Regions from separate parts of the Aliidiomarina sp. genome, predicted to be linked through region 2. Evidence: predicted binding sites of a transcription regulator. Region 2 holds the regulator's gene; the other holds the start of a gene.

Region 1 (7,965 bases), on a different contig from region 2:
TAACGCTTATTAATACGATCTATGAAAAGAAACCGGATTCGCATTTAAAGCCCATTAAAGGCTACATCCAAGTTATAAAAATCGTTATTTACCTTGTATCGGCAATTCTGATTATTGCGGCGTTAATTGATCGTTCGCCGGTTATTCTGCTTTCCGGTATTGGGGCAATGGCAGCTGTATTAATGCTGGTATTCCAAGATACCTTACTTTCACTAGTGGCCAGCATGCAGATTTCCTCGAATGATATTGTGCGAGTGGGTGATTGGGTAGAAATGCCAGCATTGAATGCGGATGGCGATGTGATTGATATTGCCCTGCATACGGTAAAAGTACAGAACTGGGATAAAACCATCACCACCATCCCTACCCGCCGGTTTATTACCGATTCGTTTAAAAACTGGCGCGGCATGCAAGATTCGGGTGGCCGGCGTATTATGCGCAATATTTTGTTGGATCAGCAAAGTATTGGCTTTTTGAGTGATGAAGATAAAACTCGATTATCGCGCTTTCGATTATTGCGTGAGTATCTAGAAAGTAAACAGAAAGAAATTGATGATTGGAATCAATCACTTAAAGACGAAGGTAAAGAGCCTGCAAATACTAGGCGTATCACGAATATCGGTACCTTCCGAGCTTATATCTTAAACTATTTGAAGCACCACCAGCGCATACACCAAGATATGACCATGATGGTACGGCAGTTGGCGCCAACATCTGATGGCTTGCCGCTGCAAGTATATGGGTTTACCAATACTACAGCTTGGGTAGATTACGAGGCAATTCAATCTGATTTGTTTGATCACCTTCTTTCTATTCTGCCGGAGTTTGGCTTGCGTGTTTACCAGCATCCAAGCGGTGTGGATTTACGCTCACTGCGTGATACGAGCGTAAAAACTACGGTGCCAGAAGACAAGCCGGATTAAAGGGTTTCCCGATCTAGCACTTCTTGAATACGCTCATCTTTTAATTGCCAACGGCTATTTAGCCAGCTTTGAAAATGATCCCGAAACTCGGGATCATTAAAGTAATCCCCGCGCAAATCGTCGGTTACTGGAATGCGATCAATATATACATAAATCTTTTTCAACCTACCGGCCAACAAATCTAGCACGATAGAGCGATTGCTTTGCCGATCAGGATATACCAAGGTGATATCAAGGATTTCTTGAAATTGATTACCCATGGCTTGCAACGTAAATGAGGTTCCACCTGCTTTTGGGGTTAATAAATGCCGATAAGCGCTTTGCTTTTGTTGCCGCTTTTGTTCTGTAAAGCGCGTGCCTTCGCAAAAATTGATCACCGTAGTAGGAATATTGCGAAATTTTTCACATTTCTCTCGCGTGGTTTCAATATCCTTACCTTTTAGCTCTGGGCGTTTCGCAATTTGCTCCTTGCTGTAGCGCTTCATAAACGGCATATCGAGCACCCAACAACCAACACCGATAATCGGTACCCAAAACAACTCTTGCTTTAGAAAGAAGCGTGGCATGGGTAGGTTCTTACGCGATAAGTGCATCAGAGCCACGATATCTACCCAGCTCATGTGATTGCAGAGAATCATGAACCAACCATTCCGATCGTTCGGAATATCACCTTCTACAAACCATTCTACTGAGTAACTAATACGAAACATTGCTGAAACTGCATAAGCCCACCCGCGAAACGCGCCATTGGCTAAGCGCGAAATAAAACGCTGCACAGCCGGAATCGGAATAATGAACTTAAAAATACCCAAAACAATAATAGTGATACCGATTACTGCGGTTGCGATAGCGCCCCACAGAAAATTAAACAGTACCCGCAATGGAGCTGGTAAAAAATGCAACATAAGCATGCTTCCCTATAATTTTTATTCTTTGTTAATCATACCTTAACTTACCTAAAACGCAGAACTCCTTGCAAAGAAAATAGAATTGCATACACTGTATATACGTACAGTATTTTGGTATTCAAAGGAGAGCGTAATGCATGCAGAGCTGCAACAGCTTATTGAGCGCGGTTCGCTATGGAAAGGTAATGCAAGGCCTTGTAGTGCTAGGGAGCAAGCAGATGTGCATGTATCGAGTGGCCAGAGTGTGTTGGACCAAGCGCTTGGCGGAGGCTGGTTATGTGGGCGGGTGCATGAATTGCAATGTGCACATTTATTTAGTGGTGAATTAAGTTTGCTTGCAGCTGGCATTGCAAAAGCAGCCGAACTAGCGCGGCCTGTATTTTGGTTAGCGCCGCCAGCCATTCCGTATGCTCCAGCATTACAAGGAATGCTAGCACTGCAGGCAAACAACGCAATAGCAAAAACTTCTAGCAGTAGTGCTGCGCAGCACATTGTGATTAATCCAGCCAATGCGGTAGATGCCTTATGGGCTGCGGAAACAATATTGCATAGTGGCCAAGTAGCGATGCTGCTGCTTTGGGCGGAACAGCTTAGCGCTACAGCAGTACGCCGTTTGCACCTAGCTGCAGCCGAGAGTGACGCTTGGGTATTTGTGATTACGGGTGTGCAAAATGAGGAAGCGCGTAGTTATGCAACGCGTTTACGTGTGCATGTTGAGCCTGCACATAGCCGCGATAATGTAGCGCAGTTGGCAAATGTGCAGTGGCAGTTGTTAAAGCGTAACGGTGGCTGGCCGATTCGCTTGCCACGGCAGCCATTACCTCGCTGGCCTTCCGGTTAGCAGCTTATTGGTAGCGGCTTTCGAATAGCGATATAGGCGAATATATGTGGGTATATGTGCAGTTACCTGCGCTGCAGTTGGATCGAATGCAAGCGTTACAACCTGAATTAAAGGGCTTACCCGCAGTGTTGTATGGGCAGCAGGAGCAGCGAGTGGTGCAGGCCAATGAAACGGCGATGGTAATGGGGATTCAACCCGGATGCTCATTATCAGATGCTTGGGTGCTGGCTGAGAATTTAGCGGCTTATCCTTATCGAGAGGCTCAACAGCGGCATTTATTGCAACAGCTGGCAGCCGATTTGTACCAAGTGTTTGCGCTTATTAGCCTTGATGCCCCGGCTGGTTTTTGGCTTGATTTAAAGCCAATGCGGAAGTTGTATCCTGATATACAGCAAAGCCAACAGCAGTTAATGCTGCAGCTTGCTCCTTGGCAATTGCGCTATCAATGCGGTTCTGGTGCCACCCCTTTAGTGGCAAAAATGTTGGCGCAGGCGGGCGTAACAAATGCGGCCGATGTGCCGATTCACTACTTACCCTGCGCCCCAAAACTAATTGAAAAACTACAGCGCTTGGGCTTGCACACGCTTGGAGCTTTGCAGGCTATTCCACGTGCTTTGGCGGGGCAACGCATGGGGCAAGAGTTAGTGCAATGGCTGGCGCGTATTCAAGGTGAGCAGCATGAATTACTACACTACTTCCAGCCACCGCAATGGTTTTATCAACGTTTTTGTTTAGTGGCAGAAGCGCGTAGCTGGCAAGCATTGCGGTTTCCATTAAAGCGAATGCTGCAAGAGCTAGAACACTTCTTAGAAGGCCGGCAGCAAGAAACGCGTTATTTGCAGTTAGTGTTACACCATCGTGATCATGAACCCACTCGTATAGAAATCGGTTTGGCCCATGGTGCTTATTTAGCAAATGAGCTAGATAATTTTTGTCAGTTAAAAATAGTGGCGTTGAAGTTAGCCGCTCCTGTTTTAGAGCTCGGTTTACAAGCTAAGCAGTTGCACCCGCGTAGCAAACAGCATGGTGATTTACTCAATAGTGGCAAAAAGCAACGTAAGCCATTGCCGCGGCTGTTGAATGAATTACAGCTTCGGCTTGGGCAAGCGCGAGTATTTGCAGTGCAAACAGCCAACGAATGGTTACCAGAACAGGCCTGGCAGCGCTCTCCGGCCGGTGCATACTTAACCTCCGCACAAGGGGCTGGTAAAAACACCGCGCTGGCCCAAGAGTTGGGTGCACATCCTTTGGGTAGGCCGTTATGGCTGTTACCGCAGCCGCAACCGGTACAAATACAACAATGGCAACTATTGCGCGGGCCAGAGCGGCACTGTACGCCGTGGTGGCAGCCCCAGCCTCATGATATGAATGGTATTGCTCAGGGAGTATGCCGAGATTACTGGTTGGGGTTAAATGCGCTTGGGCAACCCGGTTGGTTGTTTTACGATTACCAGCAGCAATGCTGGTGGCAGCAGGGTTGGTTTAGCTAATGGCTTATGCAGAGTTGCATTGCTTAAGCCACTACAGTTTTTTGCGAGCGGCATCTTCTCCTGCAGAGTTAGTGCTGCAAGCAGCTCAACTCGGCTATTCGGCGATTGCGATCACTGATGAATGCTCTTATGCGGGGTTAGTAAAAGCTTGGCAAGCCAGTAAGCAAGCAAACTTGAAGTTAATTAGTGGCAGTGAGTTTCGCTGTCAGCAGTTTGGAGTATTCGTATTACTAGCCAAAAATCGCCAAGGTTATGGCCAAATCGGCCGCTTCATTAGCCAATGTAGGCGTGCTGCCGAAAAAGGCAGCTACACATTTGCGGCGCAAGATTTACTCGAGAGTGATTTAAGTAACTGTTTATTATTGTGGTTACCGCGGTTTATGCAACCAGCTCATGGTAATCATCAGTGTGCAACTGATGTTGTAACTGCCGCAACTGCGGAATTTACCACGCCCTCCAGTGCTTCTAGGAATCCAATTGCAGAACTAGCGCAGCAATTACAAACTGCATTTCCACAACGTTGTTGGCTGATGTACCAACGCTATTTGCAGCCCACGGATCGGCAACAGATGCAGTATTTGCGGCAATTCTCGGCCACTACCGGCTGGCCGATAGTGGCTACAGGTGGCGTACGCATACACCACCGAGAACGGTTACCGTTATTGCATGTGTTACAAGCCATCCGCAAGCACATTCCGGTGGCCAAATTAGGTTTCTCGCGGCTTGCGAATGCGGAAGTGAGTTTGCGCACGTTAGCAGAACTCGAGCAGTTGCTGCCGGCAAAATGGTTGGCAGAAACAGAAGTAATTGCGCAACGCTGTAGCTTTAACTTAAGTGAGTTGCGCTATGAATACCCTGCTGAAGTAGTGCCGCAAGGCTTTACCGCTAATGGTTATTTACGCCAGCTTGGCTTGCAGGGCTTACGCTGGCGCTATCCGAATGGTGTGCCAAAGGCAATTCGTGAGCAATTGGAAAAAGAGCTTACCTTAGTAGAAGAGCTAGGCTATGCGCACTTCTTCCTTACCATTCACGATGTTGTGGTATTCGCGCGGCAGCAGAATATTTTGCACCAAGGCCGAGGCTCGGCGGCCAATTCGGTATTGTGCTATTGCTTAGGAATTACGGCGGTAAACCCAGCGCAATCACAGCTGCTATTCGAGCGATTTATTTCTCGAGAGCGTAATGAGCCGCCAGATATTGATGTTGATTTTGAGCATGAGCGACGCGAAGAAATAATTCAGTATATTTATAATAAATACGGCCGTAATCGAGCGGCGTTGGCGGCTACTGTAATCACCTATCGGTTACGTAGTGCGCTGCGCGATGTGGGTAAAGCACTGGGCTTTCCAGAGGCGCAAATTGAACAGTTTTTAAATCGCTTAGATCGTCGTGATAGTGAAAACGATTGGCGCATACAACTCCAGCAAATGGGCGTAATGAATCATCCGCAAGGAGCGCATTTGCTGATGCTTACCGAGGCGCTGCTGGGTTTTCCACGGCACCTTTCGCAACATGTGGGTGGTTTTGTTATAGCCGCGGGCGAATTAGCCGATTTAGTGCCGATTGAGAATGCGGCTATGGCAGAGCGCACGGTAATTCAGTGGGATAAAGATGATATTGAAGCCCTTTGTTTGCTCAAAGTTGATGTGTTAGCGCTTGGTATGCTTACAGCAATTCGTAAAACTCTTGCGTTATTGCCAAATTTTTATGGCGTGCAACATAGTTTGGCGAGTATTCCACAAGATGATCCACAGGTGTATCGAATGCTGCAAAAAGCTGATTCGGTAGGCGTGTTTCAAATTGAATCTCGGGCGCAGATGAACATGCTGCCGCGCTTAAAGCCAAATTGCTTTTATGATTTAGTGATTCAAATTGCCATTGTGCGGCCAGGGCCTATTCAAGGTGATATGGTGCATCCCTATTTACGGCGCCGCGCAGGCAAAGAATCTATTACCTACCCTAACCCCGCAGTAGAGCAAGTGCTCAAGCGCACCTTGGGCGTTCCTATTTTTCAAGAGCAAGTAATTAAATTAGCCATGGTAGCAGCCGGCTTTAGTGGTGGTGAGGCCGATGCGTTGCGGCGTGCGATGGCGAGCTGGCGCAGCAAAGGCAAACTTATGGCATTCCAAGAAAAGTTAATTAACGGCATGCGCGCTCGAGGTTATAGCCAAGAATTTGCGGAACGGTTATTCGAGCAAATCTGTGGCTTTGGTGAATATGGCTTTCCAGAATCTCACTCAGCTAGTTTTGCCAACTTAGCTTACGCTTCCTCATGGTTGAAGTGCCACTATCCGGCCGCATTTTATGTTGGTTTGCTGAATAGCCAGCCAATGGGCTTTTACACCGCCTCTCAATTAATTCAAGATGCGCGCCGCCATCAGGTAGCAGTGTTACCGATCTCCATTAATAGCAGTACCTGGAATCATGCGTTACAACCATCTGCAGAGCCTCAGCATGCACAAGCACTTAGTGTTTCAGCAGAAACCCCGGCGCAGCCTTCGGCAAAGAGCGCAGCAGAACCGATGATCAGGCTTGGCTTTCGCTTAATCAAGGGGTTAGTGCAGCACGAGCTCAATCGGTTATTGCAGCACCGGCCAGTTGCTGGGTTCACGGATATGCAGGAGTTTTTGCAAATCTGTGAGGCGTGCAGCTTTAGTGATAGGGGTAAAGAGTTACTAGCAAGTGCAAACGCTCTTGTTGAGCTCAGTGGTAATCGTTATCAAACGCGCTGGAATTTAACCACCCTGCGTGAACCCAATCCCCAACGGGAAACAGAGCAGCTTTCGCTACTGAACGTGCATGAGCAGCCAATGAATGAATACGCGCTTGCTGCTCCAAATGAATTTGCAAACATGCAGGAAGATTATCAATCCTTAGGGCTTACCTTAGGCAAGCACCCGTTAGCACTATTGCATGAGTTAGATGTGTTACCGAAGCATCATACAGCGAATGCGTTACCGAGCCTACGCTCAGGGCAGTTGGTAACGGTTATCGGCCTAGTTACGAATCGGCAACGGCCAAGTACCGCGAGTGGCGTTACCTTCCTAACCTTAGAAGATCATACGGGCACTATTAATGTAGTGCTCTGGCAAGAGCTGGCTCGCCGGCAACGCAAGCAGTGGCTGAAGGCCCAATTGTTACAAGTAAAGGGTGTATTGGAAATTGAAGGTGATGTTATTCATATTGTGGCGGGAGATTTACGTGATTTAACTGGGCAGCTACCAAATGCCCAAGTTAAATCACGTGATTTCCATTAACGATTACTGCTCGCTCAGCTTGTCACTATGCCGCGAGCAATATGCGTTATGTGCTGTGATTACTCTGCTTCTGCTAAGTAATCGTTTTTTAACCATACATAATTTTCGGCAGATTTCTTTAAAAAAGCCTGCTCTTCATCCGTAAGGCGGCGCGCTTGTTTCACAGGGCTGCCTACATATAAATAGCCACTCGTTAAACATTTGCCAGGCGGAACCAACGAACCGGCACCAATGATTACATCATCCTCTACTACGGCGCCATCCATTACCGTGGCCGACATGCCAATCAAAATCCGATTACCCACAGTGCAGCCGTGCAACATTACTTGGTGGCCTACCGTTACATCATCACCAATAATCAAAGGGTAACCCGTAGCATCCTCTGGGCTAGTACGGGTAACGTGCAAAATGGCACCATCTTGTACGTTTGTTCGTGCGCCAATGCGAATATGGTTCACATCACCACGCGCTGCAACTAACGGCCAAATGCTACTATCGGCGCCAATTTCAATGTCACCCACCAAAACTGCGGATGGATCTACAAAA
Region 2 (12,570 bases):
ATGGCCATATCGCTTCAAAGTTCGGCCATAAAATAGCACCGGTAGCCGCGTTGTTACTTGCACCGCCCAGCCATGGTAAGGCGATCATGCGCGCGTAAAACAAAGCACCGAAAAAAGCCATAAACAGCATTACTTCGGAAAAGATAAACCACAGCATACCTTGTCTGTAAGAACGGCCTAGCTGAGCGTTATACAAACCAGCGCGTGATTCCCGAATTTGATCACCAAACCAACCCACTAACATAATGATTAGTACCAAGAGGCCGGCACCTAGCACATAATGGCCAAAGCCTGCTTCTTGTCTTGATGCTTCAATTGTAAAATGGCCGGCACCAAAGGCGATTAAACCCAGCGCAAGAGCCCCCACGATTGGCCAGATACTCTGATCTGGCACGTAATATTTTGTATTATCCGGTTTTTCAGTATTCATTCGAAACCCCTTATTCTGCCCGGCTGGCAGTAACCCGAACTTGGTCGGTTAGGTCATACATCATGTAAGATAATGTGAACCGCGTAATGTGATCTGGCAAATCAGGATCCAGATAGAATTGCATGGGCATTACAGCTCGCTCGCCTGCTGCTAAAGGTTGCTGCTCGAAACAAAAACATTCAGTTTTGTTTAAATACAGCGACGCTTCACCTGGGGATACTGAGGGTAATGCCTGCGCAATCACATTCTTATCGGTGCGGTTCTCAACATAAAAATTAACTACTTTTACTTCACCTGGGTGAATTCGAATAGAACGAACCTCGGGAGAGAATTCCCATGGAACCCCACGGCTAACACGCGTGTGGAACTCCACGGTTACTACCCGGGATTGATCAACCTGCATACCATCGATAGTTTGTGCAGCAGTATTGCTGGTACGGCCATTAAAGCCCGTTATTTCACAAAACTTTTCGTATAGCGGCACCAAGGCAAAACCAAAAGCAAACATCAACATCACCGAGGCCAATAGCCGAGTAATTATCCGGCTATTGTTCGGGCGCGCTGCTTTCTTTTCTTCGTTCTGTTCACTCATTGCAGTTATACCTTAGGTGGCACATCAAAGGTGTGGTATGGCGCCGGTGAAGGCACTGTCCACTCTAAGCCTTCAGCCCCTTCCCATGGTTTCGCTGGTGCGGGTTCGCCTTTCTTCAGAGCGCACTTCACAACTACAGCTAAGAAAATAAGCTGCGAGAAACCAAATAAGAACCCACCAACACTTACAATCGCATTAATATCGGCGAACTGCAGGGCATAATCTGGAATTCGGCGCGGCATGCCTGCCAAACCAACGAAGTGCATTGGGAAGAACAAAATGTTTACTGAAATAAGCGAGCACCAGAAGTGCATCTTACTCAGAAAATCATCGTACATAACCCCAGACCACTTCGGTAACCAATAGTAGGCAGCAGCTAGAATCGAGAATACCGCGCCCGATACCAACACATAATGAAAGTGAGCTACTACAAAGTAGGTGTCATGGTATTGGTAATCTACTGGTGTAATTGCCAGCATTACTCCGGACAAACCACCAATGGTAAATAGCACCACAAACGCAATTGAGAATAACATCGGTGTTTCAAATGTCATTGCACCGCGCCACATGGTGCTTACCCAGTTAAATATCTTCACTCCTGTAGGCACCGCGATCAGCATCGTCATATACATAAAGAATAGCGACGCAAAGGTTGGCATCCCGGTAGTGAACATATGGTGAGCCCATACTAAGAACGACAAGCCTGCAATTGACGCGGTAGCGTATACCATTGAGGCGTAACCAAATAACCGCTTACGCGCAAATGCCGGAATGATTGCTGATACGATACCAAACGAGGGCAGAATCATGATGTATACTTCAGGGTGCCCGAAGAACCAGAATAGATGCTGGAACAACACTGGGTCACCGCCACCCGCCGCATCAAAGAATGATGTGCCAAAGTACTTATCAGTAAGTACCATGGTAACTACACCCGCCAATACTGGCATCACTGCAATAAGGAGGAATGCAGTAATAAACCATGTCCATACAAACAGTGGCATCTTCATATAGTTCATGCCAGGAGCCCGCATGTTCATAATGGTAACGATTACGTTAATCGCACCCATGATCGAGCTCATGCCCATAATATGCATCGCAAATACAAACAGCGCCGTGGAATCTGTACTGTAAGTAGTAGAAAGTGGAGCATAGAAGGTCCAGCCGAATGCTGGGGCACCACCGGGCATAAAGAATGACGATAGCATAATCAGAAAAGCAAATGGTAAGATCCAAAATGACCAGTTGTTCATGCGTGGTAACGCCATGTCCGGCGCACCAATCATCATTGGAATCATCCAGTTGGCTAAACCAACAAATGCTGGCATTACCGCACCAAATACCATAATCACACCATGCATGGTGGTCATTTGGTTGAAGAAATGCGGATCAATAATTTGCATGCCTGGCTGGAACAATTCGGCGCGAATCATTAACGCCATGCTGCCGCCTAACAGGAACATCGCAAAACTAAACCATAAATACATCGTACCGATATCTTTATGGTTGGTAGTAAATAACCAACGTTTAATACCTGTTGGCTTGTGGTCGTGATGATCGTGATCATCATGCGCCGCTGGGGCGCTATGGGTATCAGTAATAGTGCTCATAGCAATGCCCCCTATTGGTTACCTTGAATGTGATTGTGGATATCCGCAGCTTGCACAACATCGCCAGTATCGTTACCCCACGCATTGCGTTGGTAGGTAACAACTGCTGCAATCTCACTCATACTCAAACTGTTTCGGAACGATTGCATTGCGCTGCCAGCCACGCCGTTCACCACCACATCAATATGGCGCGCGCGATCATTCAACGCCACTTCTGATCCGGCAATCGCCGGGAACACTCCGGGAATACCTTGGCCGTTTGGCTGATGGCATGCCGCACATTGGGAAAGGTGAATTTGTTGACCAATGCGCATAAGCTCGTCTTTATCCATTTCCATAGACAATAAACGCTCTTCTTCAGCACGGCGTTCAGCTAAGCGCTGTTCTTCACCTTGAATCCAAGCCTCGAAGTCGGCTGGTTCTTTGGCAATCACCACAATCGGCATAAAGCCATGATCACGGCCGCACAGCTCAGCACATTGGCCACGATAAATGCCTGGCTTATCTACGCGAGTCCATGCTTCGTTGATATAACCCGGGTTGGCATCTTTCTTCACTGCAAACTCAGGCACCCACCAAGAATGAATTACATCGTCTGAAGTAATCAGGAAGCGAACCTTTTTCCCGGTTGGGATCACTAATGGGCGGTCCACTTCAAGGAGATAGTTCTCAGTTTGCGGTAAGCGGCCATAAATCTGTTCTCGAGGAGTTGCCATGTTACTCAGATATTCAACATCGTAATCCAAGTAGCTGTAATGCCAACGCCATTGCGAACCGGTAACCAGAACACTGAGATCAGATTCACTGGTATCGTCCATTTTGATCAATGTAATAGTTGCCGGTACGGCCATCCCAATCAAAATCAAAAATGGGATTACTGTCCACGCAATTTCAACCTTTACGTTGTCATGGAACTTCGCTGGTTCAACACCACGGCTTTTGCGATGCCGAACGATTGAAATGAACATTGCAGTGAAAACCACTACGCCAATAGCAACGCAAATATAAAAAACCAACATGTGCAGATCGTACACTTGCCGGCTTATATCGGTTGCACCACGGGTAAGATTTAACTGGCTTGGTTGCGCCGAAGCAATGGTTGCTGTGAACAACGCTATCGCACCGACGAGCAGGCTCGTTAGTCTCACTTTCACTCGACTTCTCCTCTTATTCTTAGGCATCTTCAGGTGCTGGGGGCAGAGTATGAAGATTTCGAAGAACAAAGAGGTTAGCAAGGCAGGAACAACATTTCCCCAAAAAATCCCAATGCTTGCATAACCTTTTGTTATTATTTTTTGCCTTAATGGCAATTATTGTTTAGGTATTATCAAGTCGCTGAAACGAATTACTTAGGTATTACGCACATAAGTATACTTCTTCGTAACCACAGCGGGTTATTTGATGTGGATCAAAATACCACCAAAAATGTTAATAAAAAAGGGGTTGTTGTTAACAACCCCTGGGGAAACTCCAAAATTTTTGGAGTGAGTGGAGACGGAATGTTTGTTTTTTAAACAAAGCTGTTCATTTAATAATCTCGCTAAGATTTCTTAGTGCTTGTTTTTAATGCACCGCAGCTGGTTGATAATCAGGTGCAAAGATAAAGTTCAACGCTTTGCTGGCTTTTGCCGCCAATTGAATCCGCTGCTTATCACGGCCGCTATAAGGTGTTAACCAAGCGATAACAAGTTGGCTATTATCAATAAGTAACGCCTGTTCCGTAGCCCACAACGCGGTTTCGCTGTTGCTAGTAGACACCTTACGAATGCGATCTGGCCGAATACCTGCCGCGATAAGCTGAGCGATAAGTGTACGCGGGGGCTTACCGATTACAGTAACCCATTGGTCATCGCGCTTACGCATCGTGCTTAAGGTTGCCCAAAGTTGCTGATGCATTGCTTGTTCAGAAACATTTACACATTGAGTGGCAGTATTTTCGTTGCCCCAAACCCCAGGGTGGGCAAATTTCCGAGCTAAAGAAGAATAATTCATAACCAGCCTCCATTGCGAATTACACCTACGGCCAACCCTTCAATGGTCATAAACTGTTGGGTTAGATCTACCTGAATAATCGAAAACTCTTCGTTTTCGGGATGCAGGAGAACCATATTTCCGCGGCGTTCAAAGCGTTTTACGGTAACGTCGTCTTCCACACGGGCAACAACTATTTGGCCATTGCGGGCTTCGTTGGTTTTATGTACTGCAAGGATGTCATTATCAAGGATGCCGATTTCTTTCATGCTCATCCCATTTACCCGAAGCAAGAAATCGGCATGTGGATGAAACATCGATTGATCTACTTGATAATGCCCTTCGATGTGCTGTTGCGCTAATATCGGCTCACCGGCAGCTACCTGCCCTATTAAAGGTAAGCCAAGGTTATCCACCAAAGTGGCGTCTTCTTGAATTAGGCGAATACCACGCGACATGCCAGGCATCATTTCAATCATGCCTTTTTTCGCTAAAGCCTTTAAATGCTCTTCAGCTGCATTCGCCGAACGAAAACCTAAACGCTGAGCAATTTCAGCACGCGTTGGTGGCATACCTGTTGCTTCAATATTAGTGCGAATCATATCGAGAATTTGTTGCTGTCTTGGCGTTAACGGACGCATATCATCACCTGTTTATTCATACAGTACACTGTTAGTATATACAGTAATCCATACAGCGCAACTTTTTTTGAACAATTTTTGCCAGAGCAGCAACAACCCGTTAAAAATGATATTCTATGCGCAATATATGGGTTGCTTGGTTAGCTGCCGGAGAAGAAATGAGAACAACATCGTTAATGTATAAATTGATTCGCCTACCTGTAAGTTGGCTCACCAAGGTTTCAGCGATCGCTGACGAACATGAGCAAAAGCCTTCGGCGCCAGACCACGTGGTGTACGTAATGCGTAGCCCTTCTGCCACCGATCTTGTGGCGGCACGGAAAGCAGCTCACGCTTTACAGTTACCCGATCCAACCGAGCCGCTAGCGCTGAATGGCAAGCTTTATGATCGGGTGTTGTATCTGGAAGACCCAAAACGCAGGTTGGGGCAAACACCGCAAGATGCATTCGTGGAGTTACTCAACCTACATCAGCAGAATTCCAGCTACAACGTACATATGTACCCAATAGGTCTTTTTTGGGGCCGTGAGCCTGGCCGTGAGCATAATGAAGGCCGCACCATGACCGCGGATATCGAAGTTCCCGGCAAATTTCGTAAGTTTTGGTTGGTGTTATTTTCTGGCCGCAATATTCTGGCTCGAGTTTCACGGCCGGTAAGCTTACGTACTATGGCCACAAGCCACGCCAGTGATGTGGAACTTGCCCATAAACTTACTCGCGTTGCTCGCACCCACTTTGCCCGCCTTCGCTATGCAGTTGCGGGGCCTAAATTACTCGGGCGCGAAGCAATGATCCAAGAGCTATTGGAATCTTCCGCGATTCGAGCAGCCATCAACGAAGAAGCTCGCGCAAAGAAAATTACTGAAGCACAAGCAGTAAAAAGAGCGCGTAGTTATTTACATGAAGTTGCCGCTGATTATCGAGAGGGCTTGGTGCGCTTCGGCGATCATTTCCTTACTTGGTTATGGAACAAAATCTATAACGGCATCACCGTTAAAAACGGCGATATCATTCGGAAACTAGCCCAAGATGGTCATGAAATTGTTTATGTTCCTTGCCACCGCAGCCACATGGATTACTTGTTATTAAGTTATGTAATCTACAAAGAAGGCTTAGTACCGCCGCACATTGCTGCTGGAGTAAACTTAAATTTCTTCCCAGTAGGCACAATATTTCGCCGCGGTGGCGCCTTCTTTTTACGCCGTAGTTTCCGTGGTAACAAACTGTATTCCACTGTGTTTCGTGAATATCTCACCCGATTATTTCGCAAAGGTTATGCGGTTGAATACTTCATGGAAGGTGGCCGCAGCCGCACCGGTAGGCTATTGCAGCCGAAAACTGGCATGCTCGCAATGACCCTACAAAGCCAGTTACGCGGCGTGAATCGGCCAGTTACATTTGTGCCAGTATATCTGGGCTACGAACATGTAATGGAAGTAGCTACTTACCATGGCGAACTCAAAGGCGCGAAGAAGGAGAAAGAATCGGTATTTCAAGTATTCGGAATTCTACGCAAATTACGCAACTTTGGCCACGGGTTTGTAACCTTTGGCGAGCCACTGCGGCTTTCCGAGTATCTTGATAACACGCAGCCTGATTGGCGTGATTCAGTTACCCGTGGAGCTGAAGAACCAGCGAAACCACGTTGGTTAACGCCAGTTGTGAATGATTTAGCTGATATTATGATGCGCCGCATTAATGACGGTGCAGCGTTGAATAGCATTAACTTAACTGGATTAGTACTGTTAAGCGCTGAGCGCCACACATTAACTAAAGAAGAGTTACTTGCGCAAATTCAATGCTACTTAGCGTTGCACCGCGAGGTTCCTTACAGCAATGATATCCATGTACCCGAATGGGAAACTGAAGCGCTGTGGGAGCATTTAACAAAGATGGATAAGTTAGCGATTAGCGAAAACAACGCTGGTTCAGTGGTAGCGCTCGATCAAGTACAAGCGGTAACCCTAACCTATTATCGCAACAATATTCTGCACATGTTTATTGTGCCGGCACTGCTCGCGCGCTTTGCACGCAAAGGCGAAAAATTCACAGCAGTAGAAGCTGCACAGTTTATGCAAAAGGTATTCCCACTGTTGGAAGCCGAGCTGTTTGTTAATCGCCACAGTAGTGAAGTTCCGCTTTGGGTAGCTGCACTTTGCGAGGAGTTTGTGCGCCAGCAATGGCTGGTGGAGAATGATGGTAGTTATACTATTGTTGGCCGTAATACACCGGGTTACGTGCAGCTAACCTTACTGGCGAATGCGGCTGAAGAAACCCTGGTTCGCTACGCTATTGTATTTGAGTTATTACAACAATCGGATGCGCTTTCGCGCAATGAGCTGGAACAGTATAGTGAACAGGTAGGTTCGCGCGTAGGAACACGGCACGGTATTGATGCACCAGAATTTTACGATAAGCGCGTGTTCAGTACTTTGGTAAGTACCCTGAAATCTGAACGCTACGTTCACGTAACGGATGCCGGCGATTTCACCTCTGATGAGCGCACGGCAATTCTTAGTGATGAAATAGATGTGCTACTGGGTAGCCAAGTGCAACAAACCATCCGCGATTCCGTGCAGCGTATTTTAGCAAAATAACAATCTCTGCTCGTGCGCAACTTACAAAGGGTTCCATCGCAAGGAGCCCTTTGAGTATCAAAAAACCGATTAATCTGGCCACGAACCTTGTGCATCGGGGCGAATCCACTGCATAGAATACCAATAGAAACGGCCAGGTTTTGCGCGGCTTGGTGCTGTGCAGTTATACCTGCCGCGGCCAATAGCCAATGGCTCGGTAGCCTGAATAGTAAAGGTATGATCATCCTGCCAATTTGGGCTATGCGGTTGCCCGCCGATAAAGCAATTTACCTGATTAGGATGAAAATCACTGATATCAACAGTTAGGGTGAGTTCGGGTTTGGTTTCATCGTGGCGTAATAGTGTATCGCGATACTGCACATCCTTCACCGGTAACGATAGTGCCGCCATTTTTGTACCCAAGGTATGCAAATTTGCATACATGCCTGCGGCCGCAAAACGGGGAATTGCGCGCATATCACTGGTAGCCCCAAAACCACCAGAATGCTGGCCGAAGCCAATAAAGCCGAGCTCGGCTACAAGATCCGCTAGTTTGTTATCGTACTCACCGTATGGATAGGCGAATAATTTATAACTTACGCCAACTTCATCTTCTATTTTAGCTTCGGCCGCTAGAATATTTTCGCGCATGCGCCGCAGCCAGGCTTGCTCACTTTCCCCTGCTACTCGCCGCGGCATGTGCGAGTGATCGGTAGAATGGTTAGCAATTACTACGCCCGCTTCATGCAGTTCACGCACCTGATCCCAACTCATATAACGGCCAGCTGTTTGGCCAACCGGATCCGTAGTTACAAATAATGTCCAAGGCACGCCAAACTCTTTTAATACCGGCCAGCCATTAGTAAAAATATTCTGATAAGCATCATCAAAGGTAATTACTACCGATTTCTCGGGAATCTCTTTTTCGCCTTTTGCGGCAGCAATCGAATCACGAATATCAATTACGGTAAAATCGTTATCACGCAAATACTGTAAGTGATCCCTTAACTCATCTGCCGTTACACTGGTAACTCGGGGTGTTGTATCGCTCACATGGTGATATAGCAAAATAGAGGCATGCGCCTCATTCGCTACGTTCGCTTCACTTGCTTCATTAGCCGATGTAGCAGTAGCACTATTTGAGTTCGGTGAACAACCCAGTAAGGCGCCAAAAAGTGTTAGCATTAGCGCATATTTTTTTAATCGCATTACTTATCTCCGGAGTGTAATTAATGTCTGCTGGCTCGCGATCGTCATTTCGATTGGTTTTCCCCAAGCGTGATCACAAAATGGTATTTGCCATTGCCTTGCCGATGATCATCTCCAATATCGCAGCCCCAATGCTTGGCCTTGTTGATACCGCGATTATCGGCCATTTGCCCGATGCTATTTATCTAAGCGCCGTTGCCTTGGGCGCCATGGTACTTAGTTTTATCTATTTACTCGCGGTATTTTTGCGAATGTCGACTACTGCGGTAATTGCGCATGCCTACGGCGCGGAAAATATCACTGAGCAACAACAACACTTTGTTCACGGTGTGGTGTTCGCGGTAGTAATTGGCCTTAGTATCATTCTTGCCTCGCCACTATTCGCCCGGCTGCTCGCCGCCATCTTAGCAATTGATGGCGAGCTATTACAGCTTACCAATGCCTACATACAAATTCGAGTATGGGCAGCGCCAGCAGCGTTGATCAATTTAGTGGTACTGGGCGTTTTGCTGGGCCGGCAGCAAGCACGGGCCGCGATGCTATTGGTGATTTTTACCAACGCCGTTAACGTTATTGCGGATGTGATTTTAATTATTGGCCTTGGCATGAACGTGGCGGGCGCTGCTTGGGCTTCTTTTGGCGCCGAATGGAGTACTGCCATTATTGGTTTGCTAATCGTTAGCAAAGCCCTACGGTTGAAGCGTTTCCCAATGCCGCAATGGCAAAATATGCAAGCGCTGTTGAATATGAACCGTGATATTTTCATTCGTTCGTTAGCGTTACAACTATGTATCGCAATGATGACGGGCTACGCCAGTTACTACGGTGCCCCGGTAGTAGCCGCCAATGCAGTATTAATGCAGTTCTTGGTGCTCATTTCTTTAGGGCTTGATGGCATTGCCTATTCAGTAGAAGCATTAATCGGCCAAGCAAAAGGGCAAAAGAATTCCGAGCGCATAAGGCGTTGGTACCAGCTCGGTTTACTCTGGTCAATTCTATTTGCTGCGGTTTATGCGGCAATATTCTGGCTATTTGGCCATACCATTGTGCATTTGATTACCAATATTCCAGAGGTAATTAACACCGCAAGCATCTACCTGCCATGGCTCATTATACTGCCGCTCATCGCTCATTGGAGCTATTTCTTTGATGGCGTTTTTATCGGCCTTGGCGCAAGTAAAGCAATGCGGAACACCATGCTCATAGCTGCCTTTGGCATTTTCTTCCCGGTGTGGGCGATTACCAATTTCATTCCTACTTTTGCCACCCTTGGCAATCACAGTTTATGGCTCGCTTTATGCTGTTTTATGGCTGCTCGAGGGCTTGGGCAATGGCTCTGGTTGCGCAAAAGCAGCTACATGCAAGGGCAATTGTAGTGCAGCGCAAGGGTAAAAAAATTATAAAAAAGCCGCCCTCACAGTACGTGAGGGCGGCGAAGGCAATACTACTTTGCCCAGGGGAATTACATTTCTTCTGCTACAAAATCATCCATCAAGATGAGTTGCGGTAATAAACCACCGCCAGTAGCATCTACAGCAATAGCGGTATATAAACCACCACCTGCTAAATCAAGCAAGATTGGGCCGATTGCTGCATCTTTTGTATCTGCTAACGTAACAGTTACATAATATTCGCCAGGTAATAACGCTACATTACCCGTTGCTTGAATATCACTTGCATCGAAATCTACACCCGCAAACGCTGGCGTGGCTTCGCTGATATCATCAGTAGCTGTTACATAAATATCTACCGGGCCAGCTGCTGGCGACGCATGTACAATACGTACTTGTGCTGCAGTAGCGATACGGCGGTTAAAATCTTGTAACACTGCCGGAGCAATGCTGCCTTCAGTTAGTTCACCTACTGCCAACACACTATATTGCGCTGCGTTTTCTAACGCCACGTCTGCATCGATAACTGTAGTATCGGTACCTGTGGCATTAACTTTAAAGTTGTATTCATCAGCGGCTAAATTAATGTAACCAGAGAACGCTAAAAACGGCACATCTGTTAGCGCAATACCATCGTTCACTAATACATCTACATTAGGCGCATCAGCTACCGCATGTACTACGCGCACATCGGCACCGGCATCTACCGAGTGCACTACAAACGAGCCTTCACCATCAGCAATTAGCAAAGCAATCGGACGATCTGCATTGTTTGCGCCAACACTTGGGGTAGCCGTTACAAATAAATCAGCACCCGCAGGTAATGAGAGCTCACCTGAATTAAATACCACTGCTTCAGGGTTACCTGCTACGGTGATACGCACTTGATAATCACCCGCTGGCACTTCCACCTGCGGCGTGTAATCCTGGTACGCTAGTGTAGCTGTTGGTTGAGCAGCGCTTAAATCTGCATCAAGCTCGGTTACAAATACATCAACAGTTAAATCAACTGGAACTCCATGTAACACTTGTAAACGCACGTTACCGTCGCCTACCGCAGAAATGTCATTGGTAATAATAAATGGCTCAAGTGTTTCACCTGCCACTGAACCTAGCGCAAACACGTCATAACGTGTGTCGGCATCAAACTCGATATCGAGCGGACCAATTACTGTTGCTGTAGAACCGTCGGCAAGAATTGCATCAACGCCCACTGCATATTCGCCTTCTTCAACAGTAGCGATGCCAGATGATACTTGGTAATCTACATCTTCAAGAAAGTTATCGCCATTCACTGTAATGTTCACCATTGGCGCATCTGCAGCAGCATGATGCACACGCAGCTCGAATTCACCTAGTGGTGGTGGCGGCGGAGTTGGCGGATTTGGAGTAAGGATTTCTGGGGAGCTTGAACTACTAAAACAGCCGGATAAGGCTAGTGCCAAAGCAGAAACACTTAATGTTTTGGTGATCCTGTTCATAGTGATTTCCTCGTTTAGTTAAACTAAGCAACGATTACTCGTTTTGATTGTCAGCAACAATCACTTACGTGAGGATTATTTGAACAGGATCACATTTTTCTAAATCTTGTTTAATAGTATGAGTGTTCACCACGGCTATGTTCGGTAATATCACGCACGCCATTTAGCTCGCCCGGGAACAGCTCAAGCAACTGTTTTTCAATGCCTTCCTTCAAGGTTACATCTACCATTGAACAACCGTTACAACCGCCACCAAACTGCAGAATTGCAATGCCATCATCAGTAATTTCAGAAATCATCACTTGCCCACCATGGCTAGCGAGTTGCGGGTTAACCTTTGATTGAATTACATAATCTACCCGTTCAATTAACGGGGCATCATCGGCTACCGCTTGTGCTTTTGCATTCGGAGCTTTTAAGGTGAGCTGGGAACCCAGTTCCTGCTCAACAAAATCGATTTCCGCTGCTTCTAAGAATGGCGCACTTTCAGCATCTACCACGGCATCAAAGCCCGCGAAATTAAGGCGGATATCTGTGTCTTCAACAGAATCTTGGGGAGCATAAGATACTCCGCACTCTGCATTCGGCCGGCCAGGATTTACTACAAACACGCGAATGTTTGTGCCTTCCTCTTGTCGACTTAGCAACTCACGGAAATGAGTTTGTGCA

The links. Region 2 encodes LexA, which represses DNA repair genes until DNA is damaged. Its sites were predicted from a motif close to TACTGTATNNNNATACAGTA; they were not measured.
Region 1: a site for LexA is predicted at 1,921-1,940, ahead of ACNA7P_RS10605 (ImuA family protein). Genes of this name have one in related genera too.

The regions. Positions count from the first base shown of each region.
Region 1 is NZ_JBLRWZ010000051.1:323-8,287, forward strand. Features, by position in the region: partial or broken gene ACNA7P_RS10595 (mechanosensitive ion channel family protein) at 1-923, shown strand, start outside; gene ACNA7P_RS10600 (acyltransferase) at 920-1,828, opposite strand; gene ACNA7P_RS10605 (ImuA family protein) at 1,965-2,672, shown strand; gene ACNA7P_RS10610 (Y-family DNA polymerase) at 2,717-4,162, shown strand; gene ACNA7P_RS10615 (error-prone DNA polymerase) at 4,162-7,419, shown strand; gene ACNA7P_RS10620 (gamma carbonic anhydrase family protein) at 7,479-7,965, opposite strand, start outside.
Region 2 is NZ_JBLRWZ010000030.1:11,790-24,359, forward strand. Features, by position in the region: gene ACNA7P_RS08735 (cytochrome c oxidase subunit 3) at 1-430, opposite strand, end outside; gene ACNA7P_RS08740 (cytochrome c oxidase assembly protein) at 441-1,022, opposite strand; gene ctaD (cytochrome c oxidase subunit I) at 1,028-2,632, opposite strand; gene coxB (cytochrome c oxidase subunit II) at 2,644-3,786, opposite strand; gene ACNA7P_RS08755 (hypothetical protein) at 4,196-4,624, opposite strand; gene lexA (transcriptional repressor LexA) at 4,621-5,244, opposite strand; gene plsB (glycerol-3-phosphate 1-O-acyltransferase PlsB) at 5,403-7,841, shown strand; gene ACNA7P_RS08770 (polysaccharide deacetylase family protein) at 7,911-9,029, opposite strand; gene ACNA7P_RS08775 (MATE family efflux transporter) at 9,053-10,405, shown strand; gene ACNA7P_RS08780 (DUF4397 domain-containing protein) at 10,492-11,901, opposite strand; gene nfuA (Fe-S biogenesis protein NfuA) at 12,012-12,570, opposite strand, start outside.